DNA from 4 places in the Pseudomonas sp. NPDC079086 genome. Region 3 is predicted to be linked to each of the others. Evidence: predicted binding sites of a transcription regulator. Region 3 holds the regulator's gene; each other region holds the start of a gene.
What was found. The regulator sigma-54, encoded in region 3, starts transcription at its own class of promoters, with help from an activator protein. The targets are predictions, from matches to a motif close to ANTGGCATNNANNTTGCTNT.

Region 1 (5,843 bases), on a different contig from region 3:
GCCATCCTTGCCAATTTCGATTTTCTGCTCTGGCGGCACCGCAATCGGCCCGGCGTTGCCCATCACCGGCAAGCCATTGCCGGTACGCAGCACGCCCAAGGAGTCAACATTCAAACTGGCGGTGCGCACGTAGGCTTCACTGCCATCAGGTGCCTGCACAGCCAACCAGCCCTTGCCGCCAACGGCCACATCCAGATCGCGACCGGTTTCCTGCAGGGAGCCTGGGGTGAAGTCAGTACCCGGGCGCTCGCTCATGGCATAGACCCGCGACGGATAACTGTCACCGAAGATCGGCATGGAGCGTGCCTGCTCAAAATCGCGACGGAAACCATTGGTGGTGATGTTTGCCAGGTTGTTGGCATGGGCACGCTGGGCCAGTGTGTTCTGGTGGGCCCCAGTCATGGAAACGTACAGCATCTTGTCCATGGTTATTCTCCGAGTGGGCTTGCCGCCCCGCTGCTCTATACAAGCTACAAAGCAATGGCTGTGCCAGTACTCAAAAAACAACAATAAGCATTTGATAAATATGAATTTAAAAAAACAAAAAGGCTCCAAATGGAGCCTTCTAAATACCAGCGCGGCGTACTTTTGCCGCCCGCGACAGGCACTTGCCTGCCGCAGGCAACACTTATCAACGCAGGTTGATAATGGTCTGAGTTACCGCACTTTCGGTTTCAATGGTCTTGGCGTTGGCCTGGTAGTTGCGCTGCGCCACGATCAGGTTGACCAACTGATCCGACAGCTCGACGTTAGAGTCTTCCAGGGCACCAGACTGCAGCGCACCCAGGGTACCGCTGCGCGGCGTACCGACCACCGGCTCACCAGACTCGAAGGACTGCACCCAGGCGGTCTTACCCACAGGCGTCAAGCCCTGGACGTTGGCGAAGTTAGCCAGAATCACTTGCCCCTGAACCTTGGATTGACCATTGGTGTAGCGGGCAAAGATTACCCCGGTGTCATCAATTTCCAACCCCGCCAATTGGCCAGTGGTGTAACCATCCTGACTGACCCGATTAACCGCAAAGTTACTGGCAAACTGCGTTGAAGGACGCACATCAATAGCCACACCTGCGGGGCTGGCAGTAGCGCCGTTACTACTCCATACAGGAGGGATAGCATTATCCGGCGCGGCCGGCACCCAGGTGGTCAGGTTGATAACACCATTGGCATCTACAGCAAAACCGGTCGGCGTTGAGGCGATCAACGCAGGAATATCCAACTGCCCGGCAGTAGTGAACTGTAGATCCACAGAGGAAGGCGTGGTCAGCGTCGGGTCATCCGGGTTGCGCCCGTCGATTAGCACATTCATCTGCCAGGTATTGGGCCCAGTCTTGAGGAAATACTGGGTGAATACGTGGGAGTTGCCCTGGGTGTCGTAAATATTGGTCGAAGTCGACGAGTTATAGGTCGTGGGATCCGACGGATTGAACGGCACGGTAGTCGGCACGCTATTAGTCGAGTTGAGGTTGAATACCTGCTCAAGACTCTCAGTTGCCCGAGGCTCTTGACTGGCCGTCTCGATACGTAAATCGTTAACGATGCCATTCTGTAAATTACCACTGGCATCCACCGCATAGCCCTGCAGGCGATAACCAAAGTTATTCACCATAAAGCCGTCACGGTCGGTGCCGAAGTAACCGGCACGGGTGTAGCTCACTTCACCATTGTTGCTGGTCTGAAAAAAGCCGTTGCCGTTGATCGCCAGGTCCAGGGCGTTCTGCGTGTAATTGATATTGCCCTGATTAAATAGCTGCGACACATCACCGAGCAGCACACCACTGCCCTGCGGATTCGAACCAGAGCCCAACACAGACGCCGCATAAACATCGGCAAACTCGGCGCGCGACTGCTTGAAACCGGCAGTACCGGCGTTGGCGATGTTGTTACCGGTCACGTTAAGGTCACTGGTCGCGGCACGTAGGCCGCTAAGACCGATATTAAAACCCATGGAAGACTCCTTTGCCGGACAGCCGGCGGCTAAAACCTGTTAGTTACTGACCGATCACCTGGACTTGCGACATTGGCACGCTGCCGAGTCCCGCCAGGTTCAACATCAACTCTTTGCCGCCCAAGGTCACACTGTCGACGTTGGCCGGCAGCATGGTGTAAAGCCCCTTGGTGCCGTCGGCGTATGTAGCCTGCGCCTCAAACTTATAAGTGCCGGGCGGCAACAGATTGCCGCCGGCATCTTTTCCATCCCAAATAAAGCTGACATTGCCGGCCGCCTGCTCTCCCAGGTTGATCCGACTGACCGCAGAGCCGGCCTTGTCATAGATGTTGACGTAGACGTTGCTGCTGCTGGCAGGCAGCACCAGGCTGGCCTTAAAGCTCTCACTGGTATCGACCACCGCCTTGTCGCTCGGAATGATCACCTTGCGGCCCACCAACGAGGACGCCTGCAGCGCCTGGGACGACTGATAACCGGTGAGCAGCGAACCCATGCTGGTATTCAACTTCTCGATCCCTTCAACCTGGCTGAACTGCGCCAGCTGGGCGATAAACTCACCGTTCCCTTGCGGCTCCAGCGGGTTCTGGTTATTCAACTGGGCCACCAACAAGTTAAGAAACTCATTCTTACCCAGGTCCTTATTCGTCTTGGTCTCGTTCTTGATCTGGTATTGATCCAGCGCCGAACCACTGACATCGCCAACAGTACTCATGGGGTTGCACTCCTTTTCCGTTGGCTTACTGACCGAGGGTCAATACGCGCTGCATCATCTGCTTGGCGGTATTCATCATTTCAGTGTTGGTTTGAAAGGCTCGACTGGCAGAAATCATGTCGGCCATTTCCTCCACCACATTGACATTGGGGTAATACACATAGCCGCCGGCATCGGCTGCTGGATGGTTAGGTTCGTAACGCGGCATCAGGCTGCTCTGATCCTCAACCACACCCAGCACCTGCACGCCCACACCTGCCTCATCCTGCTCGGCAAACAGCGAGCCGCGATCGCCGTTCTGGGCTGACTGGAACATGGTGGCGAACACCGGGTGGCGCGCGCGGTAGGTTTGATCGATGCTCGAGGAAACGGTCTCAGCATTGGCGATATTGCTGGCAATGGTGTTCAGACGAGTGCTCTGGGCGCTCATCCCGGTTCCGGCAATGTTGAAAACACTGGCTAGTGACATGGCATCAGGCTCCTGTTATTCGCCGCGCAGGGCGTTGACCAGCCCTTTGAACTTGCTATTGAGAAAGGTAAAGCTGGCCTGGAACTGCACCGAGTTTTCTGCGTAATTGGACTGCTCGATCTGCAGGTCAACGGTGTTCTGATCAATCGAAGGATGGAACGGGGTGCGATACGCCAGGTCGGCCTCACCGGCACTCACGCCATCGGCTGAAATATGCTTGCTATCAGTACGATTCAGGCTGACCGGACCACGCTGGCTCTTCGCACTTTGCTCCGCCAGCACAGTGGCGAACTGCAAATCACGCGCCTTGTAATGCGGCGTGTCGGCGTTGGCGATGTTGTTGGCCAACACATCGGCACGCTGAGCGCGAAAGCCCAGTGCCTGTTCATGTATGCCGAGTGCCCGATCGAAACTGATGCTCATGGTCAGAAACCTTTGCCGGTTGGTGTTACTACTTTCCGTGCAAGACCATAAGCAATGCCTGTGCCATATTATTTTTTACTTATTTATCAACAGCTTGATTGATAAAAACCACAACATAAGCGGCAAAGCGGCAAGCTCTTTCCGCCTATGGGCAAGCAAGCGGCAAGCGGGTTTTGCCTCATTGCAACTCACGCGGCAAATTTCAGCGCAAAGCTGCGTGACCATCACCGCTCAGGGTGGGCAGCGGCTCCCCCCCCGCTGCGAGGCCCTGGCCGCCACCGTCCGTCAGACGATTCGCAATCAACCATATACAGTTTTGACAAGCATTCTCATTAACATTAGTATCCTTCGCATTAGCCACTGCCCTGCCACGAGCCTTAATCATGTACGTGTGTCTCTGCGAAGGTATTACTGACGGTCAGATCCGCGAAGCCATCTACGAGGGCTGCTGCAGCTACCGTGACGTGCGCGCCACCCTCGGTGTTGCCAGCCAATGCGGCAAGTGCGCCTGCCTGGCCAAGCAAGTGGTACGCGAAACATTGAGCGACGTGCAGAGCAGTCAGGCCGCAATGGCCTACCCGGCTAACTTTGTTGCCGCCTAAATTTAGCGATATAAAAAACCGGACCTAGCGTCCGGTTTTTTATGGGCGACCATCCATGCGGCCGTCCTGCGAGCCGTCGCTATGTAACGTTAAAAATGTCTTCACGCCATTTTTATAGCTTAAATTCAATACCTTAGCGCCAAAGTGCAGAACTTAAGCATTCGTATTCATATTAATTTTAACTTTAAATTCAAATACTTAGGTTTGACAGTCGAAAATCATCGGCCCAGAATTTGAGGCCAACTCCCCTTGCAAGGCAGCGCAGACATGAAAGGCGACAAGAAGGTCATCCAGCATCTGAACAAGATCCTCGGTAACGAGCTGGTCGCAATCAACCAGTACTTCCTGCACGCACGCATGTATGAGGACTGGGGCCTGAAGAAGCTGGGCGAGCACGAGTATCACGAGTCCATCGACGAGATGAAGCATGCGGACAAACTGATCAAGCGCATCCTCTTCCTCGAAGGTCTGCCCAACCTGCAAGATCTCGGCAAGATCCTGATCGGTGAAAACACCAAGGAAATGCTCGAGTGCGACCTAAAGATCGAACACAAGGCGCACATCGACCTGAAAGCTGCGATTGCCTACTGCGAAAGCATCGGTGACTACGCCAGCCGCGAACTGCTCGAAGAAATCCTCTGTTCCGAGGAAGATCACATCGACTGGCTGGAAACTCAGCTAAGCCTGATCGATGCCGTAGGCCTGCAGAACTACCTGCAGTCGCAAATGGACGAGTAAACGCCGAAACGCTGACGCCCTAAACAATAAACCCCGCACTTGGCGGGGTTTATTGTTTCTACAGTTACTGATTAAGCATCAGCTTTCTGCACAGCGTCCTTGATCAGGGTCTGCAGCTCACCCTTATCGAACATTTCCGCGAGGATGTCGCTGCCGCCGACCAACTCACCACCGACCCACAGCTGCGGGAAGGTTGGCCAGTTGGCGTATTTAGGCAGATTGGCGCGAATTTCCGGGTTCTGCAGGATGTCGACGTAGGCGAATTTCTCGCCACAGGCCATCACAACCTGCGAAGCTTTGGAGGAAAAGCCGCACTGCGGAGCGTTCGGCGAGCCTTTCATGTACAGCAGAACGGTATTTTTAGCGATCTGCTCTTTGATGGTTTCGATGATATCCATTGGGCACCTCAGGACTTAACTTCCCGACTCACGGGTCGGCACGGTAGCGGGGCATTGTAGCGAAAAGCCGAGCGCAATGCTCGGCCTTCCCTGCCACTTTCCTTGTGCCAAATATCAGTTGGTCAAGCGGCCTCAACCTGCACCGGAACACCGTTCAACGCGGCATTGCCGGACAAGGCATCAAGTTGCCGCTCATCAGTCAGGTCATTGGCACTGGCGCCTGGCTGCTCGCTTGCGATGCTCATCTGCACGCCAGGCCGGGCGTGCCCCCAACCGTGCGGCAGGCTGACAACACCGGCCATCATGTCTTCACTGGCGGCCACTTCCACCTCAATGACACCGACCCGCGAACGCACGCGCACTAATTGGCCATCGCTCAGCCCGCGCTGACTCAGATCCGCCGGGTGCATCAGCAGCTGATGGCGCGGCTTGCCTTTAACCAGGCGGTGGTAGTTGTGCATCCAGGAGTTATTGCTGCGCAAATGGCGTCGACCGATCAGCAGCAGCTCGTCCGCCTTGGCTGTAGGCTGCGCAGCAAAGCGTTGCAGATCAG
Region 2 (5,843 bases), on a different contig from region 3:
GTCGAGGCAGTACGCCCTGACGTGATCCTGATCGACACCGAATCGCCCAGCCGCGACGTGATGGAACAAGTGGTGCTGGTCAGCCGCGATCAGCCGAGACCGATTGTCATGTTCACCGACGAGCACGACCCAGGCGTGATGCGCCAGGCAATCCAGAGCGGCGTCAGCGCCTATATCGTCGAAGGCATTCACGCCCAGCGCTTGCAGCCGATTCTCGATGTGGCCATGGCGCGTTTCGAGAGCGACCAGGCGCTGCGCGCACAGCTGCAGGCCCGCGATGCGCAGCTGGCCGAACGCAAGCGCATCGAGCTGGCTAAGGGCCTGCTGATGAAAATGAAAAGCTGCGACGAGGAACAGGCCTACACCCTGATGCGCCGTCAGGCCATGAGCCGTCAGCAGAAGCTGGCGCAGGTGGCCGAACAGATCATCGCCATGCACGACATGCTCGGTAGCTGAACCGAGCTGCACTGTTATGCCACTGCGCCACTTGACTGTGCTGGACAGCCGGGTGGCGCGCCGCTTATCTTCGCCGCCTGGCCAGCGCACTGGCCAACGTCGCTCGGACGGTTCCGGGCGCTTACGTATCCGAGGAAAGCATGGCTGACCAAGCTTCGCGCCGCTTTGCGCGCATTGATCGACTCCCCCCTTACGTTTTCAATATCACCGCCGAGCTGAAGATGGCCGCGCGTCGCCGTGGTGAAGACATCATCGACTTCAGCATGGGCAACCCGGATGGCCCCACGCCGCCGCATATTGTCGAGAAGCTGGTGCAGGTCGCGCAGCGTGAAGACACCCACGGCTACTCCACCTCGCGCGGCATTCCACGTCTGCGCCGCGCTATTTCGCGCTGGTACAAAGACCGCTACGAAGTCGAGATCGACCCGGAAAGCGAAGCCATCGTCACCATCGGCTCCAAGGAAGGCCTGGCGCACCTGATGCTGGCAACCCTGGACCATGGCGACACCGTGCTGGTGCCCAACCCCAGTTACCCGATCCACATCTATGGTGCGGTCATCGCTGGCGCCCAGGTACGCTCAGTGCCGCTGATTCCCGGCGTGGACTTCTTTGCTGAGCTGGAACGAGCGATTCGCGAATCGATCCCCAAGCCGAAGATGATGATCCTTGGCTTCCCCTCCAACCCGACCGCGCAGTGCGTCGAGCTGGATTTCTTCGAGCGTGTGGTAGCCCTGGCCAAGCAATACGACGTGCTGGTGATCCACGATCTGGCCTACGCCGATATTGTCTACGACGGCTGGAAAGCCCCGTCGATCATGCAGGTTCAGGGCGCCAAGGACATTGCCGTAGAGTTCTTCACCCTATCGAAGAGCTACAACATGGCAGGCTGGCGTATCGGTTTTATGGTCGGCAACAAGGAGCTGGTCAACGCCCTGGCGCGGATCAAGAGCTACCACGACTACGGCACTTTCACCCCGCTGCAGGTGGCGGCGATTGCCGCGCTAGAAGGTGATCAACAATGCGTGCGCGATATCGCCGAGCAATACCGTCATCGCCGCAACCTGCTGGTCAAAGGCCTGCACGAGTTGGGCTGGATGGTCGAAAACCCGAAAGCCTCGATGTATGTCTGGGCAAAGATTCCCGAGCAGTACGCGCAGCTCGGCTCGCTGGAGTTCGCCAAGAAGCTGTTGCTGGAGGCCAAGGTCTGCGTCTCGCCTGGCATCGGCTTTGGCGACTATGGCGATGATCATGTGCGCTTTGCCCTGATCGAAAACCAAGACCGCACCCGTCAGGCAATTCGCGGGATCAAGACGATGTTCCGCGCCGATGGACTGTTACCCGGCAAAAAAGCTAAGACCGACGAATAAGCAACAGATAGAGGGTACTGAAAGGTACCCTTGAAATTTCTTCAAAGTCTCGCGAGCTAGTATCCTGCAAGGCAAAAACAGGCAAGGAAGCGGAGTGTACTTTTGTACATGAGCATTCCGAGCCTGTTTTTAACGCAGCAGGGCCGACGCGCAGCAGACTTTGAGTTTTCAGCCGGAGTAATCCAGCACCGTCCAAACCCGGGTCAGGCCATCGGTAATCACGCAACCGCTCTGCCCCAGTTGATTGTTGCTGTGCAGCGACATCAGGTTGGTCATGCCATCCGCCGCATCCGAGCGTTCGCTCAACCACTGCACACGGCCGCAATTGGCCGTTTCGATCACATAACTGGCCGCTACGGCAGAACCCTCGCTCGGCAGTCTGATCACATCCACCACCGTGCCCTGCTCTTCCACGCGCTTGCCGTCCGATACCAGCACGGCCCAGGCCAGGCCGTTCTCAATCACCAGGTAGGTGCCATTAGCCCTGGGTTGATCAAGCTGCGGTTGCGCACAGCCGGCCAAAAGACCCAACAGCACAATTGTCATCAGCATCTGTTGCATTGTTAGTGACTCCTCTGCAGTGCCTGTGGCCATTGGCTTTGCGGGCAGATGGCGCGAGTGATCGAGTAGGTGCCGGTTAAGGCCTTGGGCTTACTATTATCGAATACTGTTTATTTGTACAGTATTTTTCGATTACCCTTGGTCATGCCATCCAGCCAACCATGCCGCCCGGCAGATCGGGCCCATACAAGGCGTTAACAGGAGTACCCAGATGCTCGACGTACTGCAGCTGAAACACAGCGTAAACCGCATGCCCTTGGAAAAAGTCCGAGCTACCGTCAATGAATTACAGCTTGAAGGCATCGTCACTGAGGGCAAAACACCGTTTTCCCGGGTGCACTTCAACACCTGCTTTGCCGAGATCGAAGCCTTGCTGCAACGCGCGGGCTATCACCGGCAGCTGGATGTAGTCGGCTATCAGGGCCTGGCCTATGCCATGTTCGACCCGTCGCGATGGGAGGCAGTGGAGGTACTGCGCTGGCTTAAGGAATTCATAGAAGAAGCGCAGCGCCGGCCTGCAGCACAGTAACGCCGCGCTGTAGTTAGAACCCAATAGTGTGCGTTTACGTAAAGCATGTGATGCGGGTAATGCAGTGCCCGATGCAATCGGGCCTGGCGAACCAAAAACGCTCACCTTTGTGAGTAGCTGCACGCCTCTGGCTCAGAACGCGACCTCATCGGCCCGGGAAATAAACCCGCCGGCCTGTCAATAGCAGCCTAAATTAATAGTTAGATAACTTTCTTAACTATATGTATTTAAATAACTTACTGACTTTTCCTAGACTCGATATAGACCCACTGAGGGCCTAATCGGCGATAGCAACTGGCGGCTTTAATAAAGCTGGCAAGCCCTTTGCAATGACCTCCTCAAGACCTAATACCCGTCTTCAGATCGCCAACGGCGGTGATCGGGACGAATAGACAAAGACGTCAAAGGCAAACTGCCCTCGCTGGGCGGTGTTGGCCGTTGACGTCTTTTTTCGTTTCTGAGGCTTGAGGATTTACCATGCGTCATTTCAACGCTCGCCGTTCGCTGCTGAAAAAGACCCTGACTGGCTTTGGCTGCGCCGCAGCCCTGTTGCTCAATCCGCTCAGCCTGCAAATCAGCCTGGCTGCCGAACTGGAAAAGGACGAACTCAAACTCGGCTTTATCAAACTTACTGATATGGCCCCGCTGGCGATCGCCTACGAAAAAGGCTTCTTCGAGGATGAAGGGCTGTACGTCACTCTTGAAGCCCAAGCCAACTGGAAGGTACTGCTGGACCGAGTTATCACCGGCGAACTCGACGGTGCGCACATGCTCGCTGGTCAGCCTCTAGGCGCCACCATCGGCTTTGGCACCAAGGCAGATGTGGTCACCGCATTTTCCATGGACCTCAACGGCAACGGCATCACCATGTCCAATGCCGTGTGGGAGGAAATGAAAAAACACGTGCCGATGGCAGACGGCAAACCGGTGCACCCGATCAAAGCTGATGCACTGAAACCGGTCATCGAGCAATACAAAGCCAAGGGCAAGCCGTTCAACCTAGGCATGGTGTTCCCGGTATCCACCCATAACTACGAGCTGCGCTACTGGCTGGCTGCTGGCGGGATCAACCCGGGTTATTACGCACCGGGCAAAGGCGACATCACTGGCACCCTAAACGCTGACGCCCTGCTCTCGGTCACCCCGCCGCCGCAAATGCCTGCCACCCTGGAAGCCGGCACTATCAGCGGCTACAGCGTCGGCGAGCCGTGGAATCAGGCTGCCGTGTTCAAAGGCATCGGCGTACCGGTGATTACCGACTACGAGATCTGGAAGAACAACCCGGAGAAAGTTCTTGGTGTTTCCAAAGAATGGGCCGACGCCAACCCGGAAACCCACAAGCGTCTGGTCAAGGCCCTGATCCGTGCCGGCATGTGGCTGGATGAAAATAACAACGCCAACCGCGCCGAAGCCGTAGAAATCCTCGCGCGCCCTGAATACGTGGGGGCCGATGCAAAGGTGATCGCCAACTCCATGACCGACACCTTCGAGTACGAGAAAGGCGACAAGCGCGACGTACCGGACTTCAACGTGTTCTTCCGCTACAACGCCACCTACCCCTACTACTCCGACGCTATCTGGTACCTGACCCAGATGCGCCGCTGGGGCCAAGTCAGCGATGCCAAGCCGGATAGCTGGTACTTCGACATTGCCAAGCAGGTCTACCTGCCGGCGGTGTATCGCAGCGCCGCAGATGAGCTGATTGCAGAAGGTAAAGCCAAGGCTGAGGACTTTCCGCCGGCTAGCGAGGAAGGCTTCCGTGCGCCAACCAATGAATTTATCGATGGCCTGAGCTACGACGGGCGCAAACCCAACGCCTACATCGAGCAATTCAAGATTGGTCTGAAAGCCGACTCCACGCTCTAACCCATCCGGCGCCCGGGGTCCGCACCTGCCGCCCCATCGTTACCAGAGGATATGACGATGAGTAATCCAGCCGTCGCCCAACCCATTCAAGACACCCTGAAAACAGCCCGCGCAGCCGCATTCAAGCGCTGGCTACCGAATTTGTTGATGCCAACCATCGGCGCCCTGGCCTTCTTATTGTTCTGGCAACTGGTTGCAGGCAGCATCGATACCAGTCTCGGCAAATTCCCGGCTCCGACCCAGGTGGCCACTCAGTTCGGCGCACTGGTCAATGAGCACCTGCGCGAACAGAAAAAGGCCGATGCGTTCTTCGAGCGCCAGGAAGTGCGCAATGCCGAAAAGCTGGCCAAAGACCCCGCCGCCAAGGTCAGCATTCGCCCATACACCGGCAAACCAACCTTCTTTAAACAGATCCTCACCAGCCTGTACACGGTGATGACTGGTTTTCTAATTGCTTCGCTCATCGCTATCCCACTGGGGATTGTCTGCGGCTTGAGCAAACCCATCTATATCGCCATCAACCCGCTGATCCAGATTTTCAAACCGGTATCGCCGCTGGCCTGGCTGCCATTGGTGACCATGGTGGTCAGCGCCGTGTACACCAGCAGCGAGCCACTGTTTGCCAAATCCTTCGTCACCTCGGCGGTTACCGTAGCGCTGTGCTGCCTGTGGCCCACCGTGATCAACACCACAGTGGGTGTGGCCAACCTGGACAAAGACCTGCAAAACGTCAGCCGCGTACTTAGCCTGTCGCCACTCAGCCACGTGCGCCGCATCGTCCTTCCGGCAGCCATACCGATGATCTTCACCGGTTTGCGCCTGTCGCTGGCCACCGGCTGGATGGTGCTGATTGCCGCTGAAATGCTCGCGCAAAACCCGGGCCTGGGTAAATTCATCTGGGATGAGTTCCAGAACGGCAGCTCCAACTCCCTGGGGCGGATCATGGTGGCGGTGGTAGTCATCGGCCTGATCGGTTTCGCCCTCGACCGCCTCATGCTCGCACTGCAACGCCGTGTCAGCTGGGACAAAAACGCCGACCTGCGCTAAGCGCATCGAAGAATTGA
Region 3 (5,843 bases):
GGCTTTGAAAATCATGGAAGACCACAAGATCAGCTCGCTGGTGGTGATCGACGACAACGACATGCCAATCGGCGCACTGAACATGCACGACCTGCTTCGCGCCGGGGTGATGTGATGAGCACAGCCCCGATCAATCACGATCTATTGCAACGCGCCCAGAGCGTCAAACTGGCGATTTTCGACGTCGATGGCGTACTTACCGACGGCAAGCTGTACTTTCTCGTCGACGGCAGCGAGTTCAAAACCTTCAACACCCTCGACGGTCACGGCATCAAGATGCTGATCAACTCCGGCGTACACACCGCTATTATCAGCGGCCGCAAAACCCCAGTGGTTGAGCGCCGCGCGCAGAACCTGGGGATTCAACACCTGTATCAGGGGCGCGAAGACAAGCTGGTGGTACTCGATGAGCTACTCGGCGAACTGGGCCTAGACTATGCACAAGTCGCTTACCTGGGTGACGACCTGCCCGACCTGCCAGTGATCCGCCGCGTGGGCCTGGGCATGGCAGTCGCCAGCGCCGACGGCTTTGTCCGCCAACATGCCCACGGAATTACCCGTGCTCGCGGCGGTGAAGGCGCCGCCCGCGAATTCTGCGAACTGATCATGCACGCCCAAGGCACCCTTGAAGCCGCTCAAGCCGCTTACCTATAGGTCAATCATGCCACGCAAGTTATTCAATATTGCCCTGTTCGCCTTCGTCGCACTGCTAGTGGCAGCGCTTGGCTACTGGAACCTCAGCCCGGAAAGTTTCAACCAGCAATCCGCCAGCGCTGAAACTGACAACGCCATCGACTTTTACGCCACCAACACCTACACCGTTCAATACCAGGCCGACGGAAAGCTGCACTACGACCTAACAGCTGACAAGGTCGAGCACATTAAGGCCAGCGACATCACCCTGATGGCCAGCCCAAACATGAACCTTTTCCGCGGCACCGAGCTGCCCTGGAAAATCCGTAGCGAGCGCGGCGAAGTATCGCCAGGCGGCGTTGAGGTCGAACTGATCGACAAGGTGCGCGTTGAACGCACAGACGCCAAAGGCCGCCCGACTATTCTCACCACCAGCCGCCTGACCGTATTCCCCGAGAAGGAATATGCGCAGACTCAGCAAGCCGTTAGAATCGATGCGGCCAATGGGGTGACCACGGCGAAAGGAATGAAAGCGTACATGAATGACGGCAGGATGCTCCTGCTGTCCAACGTAAGAGGTCAGCATGAGGCTCGTTAACACCCTCCCCCTACTACTCAGCCTCAGCGCCGCACTCGGAAGTGTCAGCGCCTGGGCACTGCCATCCGACCGCGAACAGCCAATCCGTATCCAGGCTGACAGCGCGGAGCTCGATGACAAACAAGGCGTAGCGGTCTACCGCGGCGACGTTGTGATTACTCAAGGCACACTCAAAATCACGGGCAACACCGTGACCATCACCCAGAATGCCCAGGGCGATGTCGAAGTGTTTACCTCTGTCGGCAAGCCGGCCTACTACGAACAACTGCCATCTGCCGACAAGCAGGTCGTCAAAGCCTACGGCCTGACCATCCAATACTTCATGGCCAATGATCGCGTTGTATTGATCGACCAAGCCAAGGTGATTCAAGAAGGCAACACCTTCGAAGGCGAGAAGATCGTCTATGACACCCAGCGCCAGATCGTCAACGCCGGCCGAGCCACAGGCACCAACGTCACTGCGCCACGTCCGCGCATCGACATGGTGATCCAGCCGAAGAACAAACCAGCCGACCAGCAGGCGCAGTAATAATGGCCACATTGAAAGCCCAACACTTGGCCAAAAGCTACAAAGGCCGTCAGGTCGTGCGCGACGTCAGCCTGAGCATCGACAGCGGGCAGATCGTCGGACTGCTCGGCCCCAACGGTGCCGGCAAGACCACCTGTTTCTACATGATCGTTGGCTTGGTGCAGGCTGATCAGGGCCGCGTGATGATCGACGACCTCGACGTCAGCCATCAGCCCATGCATGGCCGCGCTCGTGCCGGCATCGGTTACCTACCACAGGAAGCCTCGATCTTCCGCAAGCTCAGCGTGGCCGACAACATCATGGCCATCCTGGAAACCCGCAAGGACCTCGACGGCGCCGCACGCCGCAAGGAACTTGAAGGCCTGCTGCAGGAGTTTCATATCAGCCATATCCGCGACAACCTCGGCATGAGTTTGTCTGGTGGTGAGCGCCGCCGCGTGGAAATTGCCCGCGCTCTGGCGACCAACCCCAAGTTCATCCTGCTCGACGAACCCTTCGCCGGTGTTGACCCGATTTCCGTGGGCGATATCAAGCAGATCATCCATCACCTCAAGGCCAAGGGTATCGGTGTATTGATCACCGACCACAACGTCCGCGAAACCCTGGATATCTGCGAAACGGCCTATATCGTCAGCGATGGCCAGCTGATCGCCGAAGGTGATGCCGAAGCAATTCTGGCCAACCAGACAGTGAAAGAAGTTTACCTGGGGCATGAGTTCAGGCTGTAACCACAGCTTTTCTCAAGCCGACTGCAGCCAAGGCTAGGCAAAACCCTTAAAGTCAGGCATATAATTTGCTTCCTAGTGGCGCTTTTTGAAAACGCCCTGTAGTGGATTGCGCACAGACGCCGGTAAATAAGGTCTGCAATGAAACCATCGCTAGTCCTGAGAATGGGCCAGCAGCTGACGATGACACCGCAGCTGCAACAGGCCATCCGCCTGCTCCAACTGTCTACCCTGGATCTGCAACAAGAGATCCAGGAGGCCTTGGAGTCCAACCCGATGCTCGAACGCCAGGAAGATGGCGATGATTTCGACAATTCGGACCCCATGGCCGATGGCGCAGAAAGTGCCAGCCCCAGCGAACAGCCCGAAGCGCCCTATCAGGAAACCAACTATCAGGAAGCCACGCAGACCGTGGACAACCTGGAGGAAGGCGATTGGGGCGAGCGCATTCCCAATGAGCTGCCCGTCGATACCGCCTGGGAAGACATCTACCAGACCAGCGCCAGCAGCCTGCCCAGTAGCACCAACGATGATGACGAGTGGGATTTCACCACCCGCACCTCAAGCGGCGAGAGCCTGCAAAGTCATCTGCTCTGGCAGCTCAATCTGGCCCCGATGTCGGACAAGGACCGCCTGATCGGCGTCACCCTGATCGATTGCATCAACCAGCAGGGCTATCTAGAAGAAACGCTGGAAGAAGTGGTCGAGGCCTTCGACCCGGAACTGGACATCGAACTCGACGAAGTCGAAGCCGTACTCCACCGCATTCAGCAGTTCGAACCCACCGGCATCGCCGCACGCAACCTGGGCGAATGCCTGCTTCTGCAACTGCGTCAGCTGCCGGCGAAAACTCCGTGGCTGAGCGAAGCCCAGCGCCTGGCCAGCGACTACCTCGACCTGCTCGGTAGCCGCGATTACAGCCAGCTGATGCGCCGCATGAAGCTCAAGGAGGACGAGTTGCGTCAGGTTATCGACCTGATCCAGAGCCTCAACCCGCGCCCCGGCTCGCAAATTGAATCCAGCGAGCCGGAATACGTGGTGCCCGACGTGATCGTGCGCAAACACAACGAGCGCTGGCTGGTAGAGCTGAACCAAGAAGCGATGCCGCGCCTGCGGGTCAACGCGCAATACGCCGGCTTTGTGAAGCGCGCTGATTCCAGCGCCGACAACACCTTTATGCGTAACCAGCTGCAGGAAGCGCGCTGGTTTATCAAAAGCCTGCAGAGCCGCAACGAAACCCTGATGAAGGTTGCCACGCAGATCGTCGAGCACCAGCGCGGCTTCCTTGATTACGGCGACGAGGCGATGAAGCCTTTGGTGCTGCACGATATTGCCGAAGCTGTAGGTATGCATGAGTCGACCATCTCGCGGGTAACCACGCAGAAATTCATGCACACGCCACGTGGTATTTACGAGCTGAAATACTTCTTCTCCAGCCACGTCAGCACCTCCGAGGGCGGCGAATGCTCGTCCACCGCGATCCGCGCCATCATCAAAAAACTGGTCGCGGCGGAAAATGCGAAAAAGCCGTTGAGTGACAGCAAGATCGCTGGTTTACTGGAAGCACAGGGCATTCAAGTCGCTCGCCGCACGGTCGCCAAGTACCGTGAATCCCTCGGAATAGCGCCTTCCAGTGAGCGCAAACGATTGATCTAAGGCGGCACGAAGAAGGAAGACGATCACTCGATACACAACACGTCCGGCCTCGCCTTTTCGCAAAAGCAGCCATACTGCCAGCAAGCAATCAGCGACCGTGCCAGGCTCGTTTTGTAGAGTCTTCCACGCCACAGTGTTCCGGCGGCAGGCCTCTCGCCTGCCTCTTACACACGGCAACAAGGAGAAAGCGGTATGCAAGTCAACATCAGTGGACACCAGCTGGATGTGACCGACGCCCTACGCGACTACATCGCCGAAAAACTCGGCCGATTGGAGCGCCACTTCGACAAGATTACCAACGTGCAAGTCACCATGGAGGTCGAGAAGCTCAAACAGAAAATCGAAGCGACCCTGCACATTGCCGGCGGCGAAGTTGTCGCCAATGCCGAGCATGAAGACATGTACGCAGCCATCGATCTACTGACTGATAAACTCGACCGACAACTCATCAAACACAAGGAAAAACAGCTCGAACGTCAACAGGGCGCTATGGCCCGCTGACATCGTCTATCTCCTATGATCCGACTTGAAACTATCCTGACCCCCGGCCGTTCCCTGGTGAACGTGCCGGGCGGCAGCAAAAAACGTGTTCTCGAACAGATTGCCAACCTGGTGGCGCGCGAGCTGCCTGACCTGGACGGCCAAGACATCTTCGAAAGCCTGATTGCCCGCGAAAAACTCGGCTCGACCGGTTTCGGTAATGGCATTGCCATTCCGCACTGTCGCCTGCCCGGTTGTACAGCGCCGATCAGCGCCTTGCTGCGCCTGGACTCTGCCGTAGACTTCGACGCCATCGACGGCGCCCCAGTGGACCTGCTGTTTGTCCTGCTGGTGCCCGAAGCGGCCACCGACGCTCACCTGGAACTGCTCCGGCAAATCGCCAGCATGCTCGATCGCAGCGATGTGCGTGCCAGCCTGCGTCAAGCCGAAAGCAGTGAAGCCCTGTATCAGGTGGTCGTGGACGTACAAAGCCAACTCAACCGAGCCTGAGCATGCGCCTGATCATCGTTAGCGGTCGCTCCGGCTCCGGGAAGAGCACCGCCCTCGATGTGCTTGAGGACAACGGCTTCTACTGCATCGACAACCTGCCCGCCGGGCTGCTGCCTGAACTGGCCGAGCGCGCCCTGCTGCACACCGAGCTGCTGCATCCGCAGGTCGCGGTGTCGATTGATGCACGCAACCTGCCGAGCCACCTCAAGCGCTTTCCCGAGCTGCTAGAGGAAGTACGCGCACGGCATATCAAGTGCGATGTGATCTACCTGGATGCCGACGAAGAAACCCTGCTCAAGCGCTTCTCGGAAACCCGCAGACGCCATCCGCTGACCAACGAAAACCGTTCGCTGGCTGAAGCCATCGCCGATGAAAGCCTGCTGCTCGGGCCGATTATTGACCTGGCCGACCTGAAGATCGACACCACGCACCTCAATCTTTATCAGCTGCGCGATAGCCTCAAGCTGCGCCTGCTCAATCAGCCCGAGCCAGGCACCGCATTTCTGCTGGAATCCTTCGGTTTCAAGCGCGGTATGCCGGTGGATGCCGACCTGGTATTCGATGTGCGCTGCCTGCCCAACCCCTACTGGAAGCCGGACTTGCGCGATTTCTCCGGGCTCGACCAGCCGGTAGTCGATTACCTCTCTGCACAGGCCGATGTCGAAGACATGTATCAGGACATCCTCGCCTACCTGACCAAATGGCTGCCACG
Region 4 (5,843 bases), on a different contig from region 3:
CTTTTCTTCTTCGGCTAACTTCTTGGCTCTATTCCATGCAGATTTTCTACGAACTGATTTTGTCTTACTTTCTTCGTATGCTCGCTTTGCGATGACACTTAAAAGAATGTCTTGTTGTAAGTCATCAATTCGGTTTGTTTCGTTTGGTTTTTCATATCGTTGACCATCAATGGTGGTTATTAAAATAACCCCTTTTTCAAGTATGCCATTGACTAATTCTTTTGCTTGGAGAAGTCTTTGTCGACTAAGTCGGTCGATACTTTCAACGAATATATAATCGCCTTCTTTGATATGCATATCGCTAATCATATCAATGAGTTCTTTTAGTTTTCCTTTTCGTTTGTTGCTTCCATCGTGTGCAGATATGCCTGTATCCGAGTAGATATTCTCGGGCGGTAACTCAATACCTTGCTGAATTGTAATGGCTTGGATTGAAGCCATTTGACGGTCTACGGAGTCCCTACCGGCTTCACCTTGGGCCTTCGACGAGTAGCGGATATAAGCGTAGGCAGTAGGCATTCCGGGCTTCCTATGTCGATTGGAAAAATGTGAGAATACCACCCGCCGGTCTCAAGGGGCTCACGCAAGACTTCCAGGACTTTGCGATCAAACTCGGGGAGCTCATCAAGGAACAACACGCCGTGGTGAGCCAAGGTTATTTCGCCAGGCTGCGGGCGACTGCCACCGCCGACCAGCGCCGGGCCCGATGCGCTGTGATGAGGCGTTCTAAAAGGTCGTTGCGGCCAGGCGCTTAGCGGTGTGTGGCTGGCGACAGAATGAATCGCCGCTACTTCCAGCGCTTCCTGTTCATCCAGTGGTGGCAGCAAGCCCGGCAGGCGGCTGGCCAGCAGGGTTTTGCCGGTTCCGGGCGGGCCGGTAAACAGCAGATTGTGCGAACCGGCCGCCGCCACCAGCAGCGCGCGCTTGGCGGCAATCTGCCCCTGCACTTCGGCCAGATCCGGATAGGGCAGCACGTGGCGCAGCAAGCCCTGAGCCTGATAGGGCGCAATCGGTGTCTGACCATTGAGGTGGGCGGCGACTTCCAGCAGGTGCTCGACGGCAATCACTGTCAGCCCGGAGGCTAGGCTGGCTTCCTCGGCATTGGCCTTGGGCACCACTAAGGTGCGTCCTGCGGCGCGGGCGGCCAGCGCTGCCGGCAATACGCCCTGTACCGGACGAATCGTCCCGGACAGCGCCAGCTCACCCAGGCACTCGAGGTGTTCCAGTGCGCCGGCCGGCACTTGGCCGCTGGCGGCGAGAATGCCGAGGGCAATGGCCAGGTCGAAACGTCCGCCGTCCTTGGGTAAATCTGCAGGTGCCAGATTGAGGGTGATGCGCCTGGGTGGAAAATCGAAGGCGCAGTTGAGGATGGCGCTGCGTACGCGGTCTTTGCTTTCCTTGACCGCAGTTTCTGGCAAACCGACCAGCGCCAGCGAGGGTAAGCCGTTGGCCAGGTGGGCTTCGACGGTGACGGCGGGGGCTTCAACACCCACCTGGGCGCGGCTGTGGACTATGGCCAGGGACATCGATCACTCCTTGATCGGCTGATGCATCCGCGGTGGGCGTTACTCGCTGGTAGCTGGGGCGTCTGCGCTGCGTGCTTCCATCTCGGCGACCTTGGCTTCGAGCGCTTCCAGGCGCGCACGGGTGCGAGCAAGTACGACCATCTGGCTGTCGAATTCGTCGCGGCTGACCAAGTCGAGTTTGCTGAAGGCGCTTTGCAGTAGCACCTTGAACTGGGCTTCGAATTCACCGCGCGGCAAGGGTGCGTCACCGTTGAGCAGGCGCGAGGCGTGGGTGGTCAGGGCGTCTAGCAGGGCTTTAGGTGGCAGCATGGTGAGGTTCCGTTTGCAGATGGCGGCAGTGTAGCACGCAGCTTTGCCCGGCTTGCCGGGTGTGGCCGGCGCATGACTGGCGCGGTCTGCACAGTTTTCGCGCGCTGCCTGGCGCGCTGTTGCACCGTTGTTGTGCGCTGGCTGTTGGCTATTACCAGGCTAAAACGCCCGTTTGCCGGGTAAATGCATGAAATAAATCGGTTTTTCCTGATCTGGCAAGCTTTCTGCTTTGTCTCTTGCGACGCATGCACCGATGCAGTTCCGGTGCGTCAGGCGAAGCGGGGAAGTGCTTCGTTGGGAGCGGTTGGTGAGCATCGGTGCTGCTGAGACAGGGTCACGATGCATTACAAAAGCCAGGCACTGCGCTTAGACTTGAGCCGGGTTCGTAATTCCTGGGGCAAGTCCACCTTACACGGGAGAAAGTTACATGAAGCTAGTCACTGCCATCATCAAGCCGTTCAAGCTGGACGACGTCCGTGAGTCACTGTCGGAGATCGGCGTGCAGGGCATCACTGTCACTGAAGTCAAAGGCTTTGGTCGCCAGAAGGGCCACACCGAGCTGTACCGCGGCGCTGAATACGTGGTCGATTTCTTGCCAAAAGTGAAAATCGACGTGGCCATCGCTGACGATCAACTCGATCGCGTGATCGAGGCCATCACCAAGGCTGCTAACACCGGCAAGATCGGTGACGGCAAGATTTTCGTTGTAAACCTGGAACAGGCAATCCGCATCCGTACCGGCGAAACCGGCACCGACGCAGTTTAAGCCTCCGAACGAACCCCACGCCCCAGGAGTTAAACCATGACTCTGCGAAAAATCGCAGGGCTAGGAGCCCTTTTGTCTCTCGTTCCTGGCTATGCCATGGCCGAAGAGGCAAGCCTGAACAGCGGCGACACCGCTTGGATGTTAGTCGCCACTGTACTGGTGCTGTTTATGACCATTCCCGGTCTGGCGCTTTTCTACGCTGGCATGGTGCGTTCGAAGAACGTGCTGTCATTGCTGATGCAGTGTTTTGCGATTACCGGGTTGATCAGCATTCTTTGGGTTGTCTATGGCTATAGCATGGCCTTTGACACGACTGGCATGGAGCAGGGGGTACTCAACCTCAACTCCTTCGTCGGTGGTTTCTCCAAAGCCTTCCTTTCGGGTTTGACTCTAGACAGCCTGGTGGCTGGGATTCCGGAGAGTGTCTTCATCACCTTCCAGATGACCTTTGCCATCATCACGCCCGCGCTGATTGTCGGTGCCTTTGCCGAGCGCATGAAGTTCTCGGCCATGCTGATCTTCATGGCGGTGTGGTTCACCCTGGTCTATGCGCCTATCGCGCACATGGTCTGGAGCGGCGATGGTGCTCTGATGTGGGACTGGGGCGTGCTCGACTTCGCGGGCGGCACCGTGGTGCACATCAACGCTGGTATCGCCGGTCTGGTGGCCTGTCTGGTGCTGGGCAAGCGTAAGGGCTTTCCTACTACTGCGATGCCGCCGCACAACCTCGGTTACACCCTGATCGGTGCAAGCATGCTCTGGGTAGGCTGGTTCGGCTTCAACGCAGGCTCTGCGCTGGCCGCTAACGGCAGCGCCGGTATGGCCATGCTGGTCACCCAGATTGCCACTGCCACGGCGGCGCTGAGTTGGATGTTCGCCGAGTGGATCACTCACCGCAAACCAAGCGTTCTGGGCATTGCCTCGGGTGCTGTGGCGGGTCTGGTGGCGATCACTCCGGCGTCCGGTACGGCTGGCCCGATGGGCGCTCTGGCGATTGGTCTGGCAAGTGGGGTGATCTGCTTCTTCTGCGCCACCAGCCTGAAACGCAAGCTGGGTTATGACGATTCCCTCGACGTGTTCGGCGTACACGCCGTGGGCGGCATTGTCGGCGCCATTCTCACCGGGGCGTTTGCCGCGCCGGCGCTGGGTGGCTTCGGTACGGTGGAAGATATTCCGGCGCAGTTGTGGATCCAGTTCGAGGGGGTGGCCTTCACAGTGGTGTACACCGCGGTGGTGACCTTCGTGATTCTGAAAGTGATCGACCTAGTAATGGGCCTGCGTGTCAGCGAAGAGGAAGAGACCATCGGTCTCGATCTCGCCCTGCATAACGAGCGCGGCTACAACCTGTAAGCACACGGAGCGCGTCCGGAGCCAACCCCGGACGTCTTAACCGAATAGCGCTAAAAAGCGCAACGGCAAGAGGTGAACCATGGACAACACAGCATTGACTGCACTGCAGTACGGTTTTGATACCTTCTACTTTTTGGTTTGCGGCGCCCTGGTAATGTGGATGGCAGCGGGTTTTGCCATGCTCGAATCCGGTCTGGTGCGAGCCAAGAACACCACTGAAATCCTCACCAAGAACATCGCCCTGTACGCAGTGGCAAGCATCATGTACCTGGTGATCGGCTACCACATCATGTACTCCAGTCCGGAAGGCGGCATCCTGCCAAGCTTCGGCTTCCTGCTCGGTGACGAGAACAGCGTTGAGTCGGTTCTGGCCGGCGGCGACGATGCTCCTTATTACTCGGCGCGTTCGGACTTCTTCTTCCAGGTGGTGTTCGCTGCGACCTGCATGTCGATCGTTTCCGGTGCTGTGGCTGAGCGCATGAAGCTGTTTGCCTTCCTGGCATTCGCTGTAGTCATGACCGGCTTCATCTATCCGGTGCAGGGCTTCTGGAAATGGGGTTCGGGCTTCCTCAACGAAGCCGGCTTCCTCGACTTCGCCGGTTCCGGTGTAGTGCACATGGCTGGCGCAACTGCTGCTCTGGCTGGCGTACTGCTGCTCGGCGCACGTAAAGGCAAGTACGGCCCGAATGGCCAGGTCAACGCCATTCCGGGTGCCAACCTGCCAATGGCAGCGCTGGGTACCTTCATCCTGTGGATGGGCTGGTTCGGCTTCAACGGTGGCTCGCAGCTGAAGATGAGCACCATCGAAGACGCCAACGCCGTGGCCAACGTGTTTGTTAACACCAACATGGCTGCTGCCGGTGGCTTGATCGCTGCGCTGATCGTGGCACGCATCCTGTTCGGCAAGGCCGACCTGACCATGGCCCTCAACGGTGCCCTGGCTGGCCTGGTGGCAATCACTGCCGAACCGCTGACCCCAACTGCCCTGCAAGCAACCCTGATCGGTGGTGTGGGTGGCGTGCTGGTGGTGTTCTCGATCCTTGGTCTGGACAAGCTGAAACTCGACGATCCAGTCGGCGCCATCTCTGTTCACGGTGTGGTTGGTATCTGGGGTCTGTTGGCGGTCTGCCTGACCAATAGCGATGCCACCCTGGGTGCTCAGCTGTTGGGTATCGGTTCGATCTTTGCCTGGGTATTCATTGCCAGCCTGATCGTTTGGTCCATCATCAAGCTGGTGATGGGGCTGCGTGTCAGTGAGGAAGAAGAATACGAAGGCGTGGACATCGCTGAGTGCGGTATGGAAGCCTATCCGGAATTCACCAAGCGTTAATTCCCACTGCTTCGAACAAGGGCGCCTAATGGCGCCCTTTGTTTTTTCTGAATGCCAATTAAAGGTTGTGGTTTTTCAGCATCTGCGCAGTTGTGATGGAGCGGCAACAGACCCTAGAATGCGCGCCGTTGAGCGCAGTTCGCCGATGCGCAGCGCTCAGCCCAAGGCAAGGCCACTGGAATTTTTATCAGCGACGTTAGAAAGCTGACGCAGCTGGGCTATAACTACTCTGCTTTTCGCAAGTCATGAGGTTGGAACATGAGCGACGAAGATCTGGAACACGACGAATTAGAAGGCGCTGACGAAGACGAAGGCGAGGAACTGGCTGCCGCTGATGATGGCGACAGCAATGATGATGGCGACGGTGACGACGAAGTTGTACCGGCCAGCAAAAGCAAGAAAGCCAAAGCTGCCGTCGACGTAGAAGAACTGCCGAGCGTCGAAGCCAAGCAGAAAGAGCGCGACGCTCTGGCCCGCGCCATGGAAGAGTTCCTCTCCCGTGGTGGCAAGGTGCAGGAAGTTGAGCCTAACGTGGTCTCCGACCCGCCCAAGAAGCCAGACA

Region 1: the regulator sigma-54 is predicted to act here: its motif matches at 3,601-3,620, upstream of flgB (flagellar basal body rod protein FlgB).
Region 2: the regulator sigma-54 is predicted to act here: its motif matches at 3,225-3,244, upstream of ACIGEK_RS10130 (CmpA/NrtA family ABC transporter substrate-binding protein).
Region 4: the regulator sigma-54 is predicted to act here: its motif matches at 2,047-2,066, upstream of glnK (P-II family nitrogen regulator).

The regions. Positions count from the first base shown of each region.
Region 1 covers NZ_JBITTY010000003.1:410,191-416,033, forward strand. Annotated here, with positions in the region: gene ACIGEK_RS16625 (flagellar basal body rod protein FlgF) at 1-426, opposite strand, end outside; gene flgE (flagellar hook protein FlgE) at 632-1,948, opposite strand; gene flgD (flagellar hook assembly protein FlgD) at 1,992-2,660, opposite strand; gene flgC (flagellar basal body rod protein FlgC) at 2,686-3,129, opposite strand; gene flgB (flagellar basal body rod protein FlgB) at 3,145-3,552, opposite strand; gene ACIGEK_RS16650 (bacterioferritin-associated ferredoxin) at 3,936-4,154, shown strand; gene bfr (bacterioferritin) at 4,422-4,892, shown strand; gene grxD (Grx4 family monothiol glutaredoxin) at 4,964-5,290, opposite strand; gene ACIGEK_RS16665 (molybdopterin oxidoreductase family protein) at 5,413-5,843, opposite strand, start outside.
Region 2 covers NZ_JBITTY010000002.1:132,382-138,224, reverse strand. Annotated here, with positions in the region: gene ACIGEK_RS10150 (ANTAR domain-containing response regulator) at 1-456, shown strand, start outside; gene alaC (alanine transaminase) at 597-1,823, shown strand; gene ACIGEK_RS10140 (hypothetical protein) at 1,992-2,384, opposite strand; gene ACIGEK_RS10135 (transcriptional regulator) at 2,596-2,913, shown strand; gene ACIGEK_RS10130 (CmpA/NrtA family ABC transporter substrate-binding protein) at 3,391-4,779, shown strand; gene ACIGEK_RS10125 (ABC transporter permease) at 4,837-5,826, shown strand.
Region 3 covers NZ_JBITTY010000004.1:173,530-179,372, reverse strand. Annotated here, with positions in the region: gene ACIGEK_RS18880 (KpsF/GutQ family sugar-phosphate isomerase) at 1-115, shown strand, start outside; gene ACIGEK_RS18875 (KdsC family phosphatase) at 115-654, shown strand; gene lptC (LPS export ABC transporter periplasmic protein LptC) at 662-1,231, shown strand; gene lptA (lipopolysaccharide transport periplasmic protein LptA) at 1,218-1,760, shown strand; gene lptB (LPS export ABC transporter ATP-binding protein) at 1,763-2,488, shown strand; gene ACIGEK_RS18855 (RNA polymerase factor sigma-54) at 2,627-4,141, shown strand; gene hpf (ribosome hibernation-promoting factor, HPF/YfiA family) at 4,334-4,642, shown strand; gene ptsN (PTS IIA-like nitrogen regulatory protein PtsN) at 4,658-5,131, shown strand; gene rapZ (RNase adapter RapZ) at 5,134-5,843, shown strand, end outside.
Region 4 covers NZ_JBITTY010000001.1:418,891-424,733, reverse strand. Annotated here, with positions in the region: gene ACIGEK_RS02110 (recombinase family protein) at 1-519, opposite strand, end outside; partial or broken gene ACIGEK_RS02105 (YifB family Mg chelatase-like AAA ATPase) at 564-1,526, opposite strand; gene ACIGEK_RS02100 (accessory factor UbiK family protein) at 1,566-1,835, opposite strand; gene glnK (P-II family nitrogen regulator) at 2,263-2,601, shown strand; gene ACIGEK_RS02090 (ammonium transporter) at 2,638-3,951, shown strand; gene ACIGEK_RS02085 (ammonium transporter) at 4,031-5,281, shown strand; gene sutA (transcriptional regulator SutA) at 5,540-5,843, shown strand, end outside.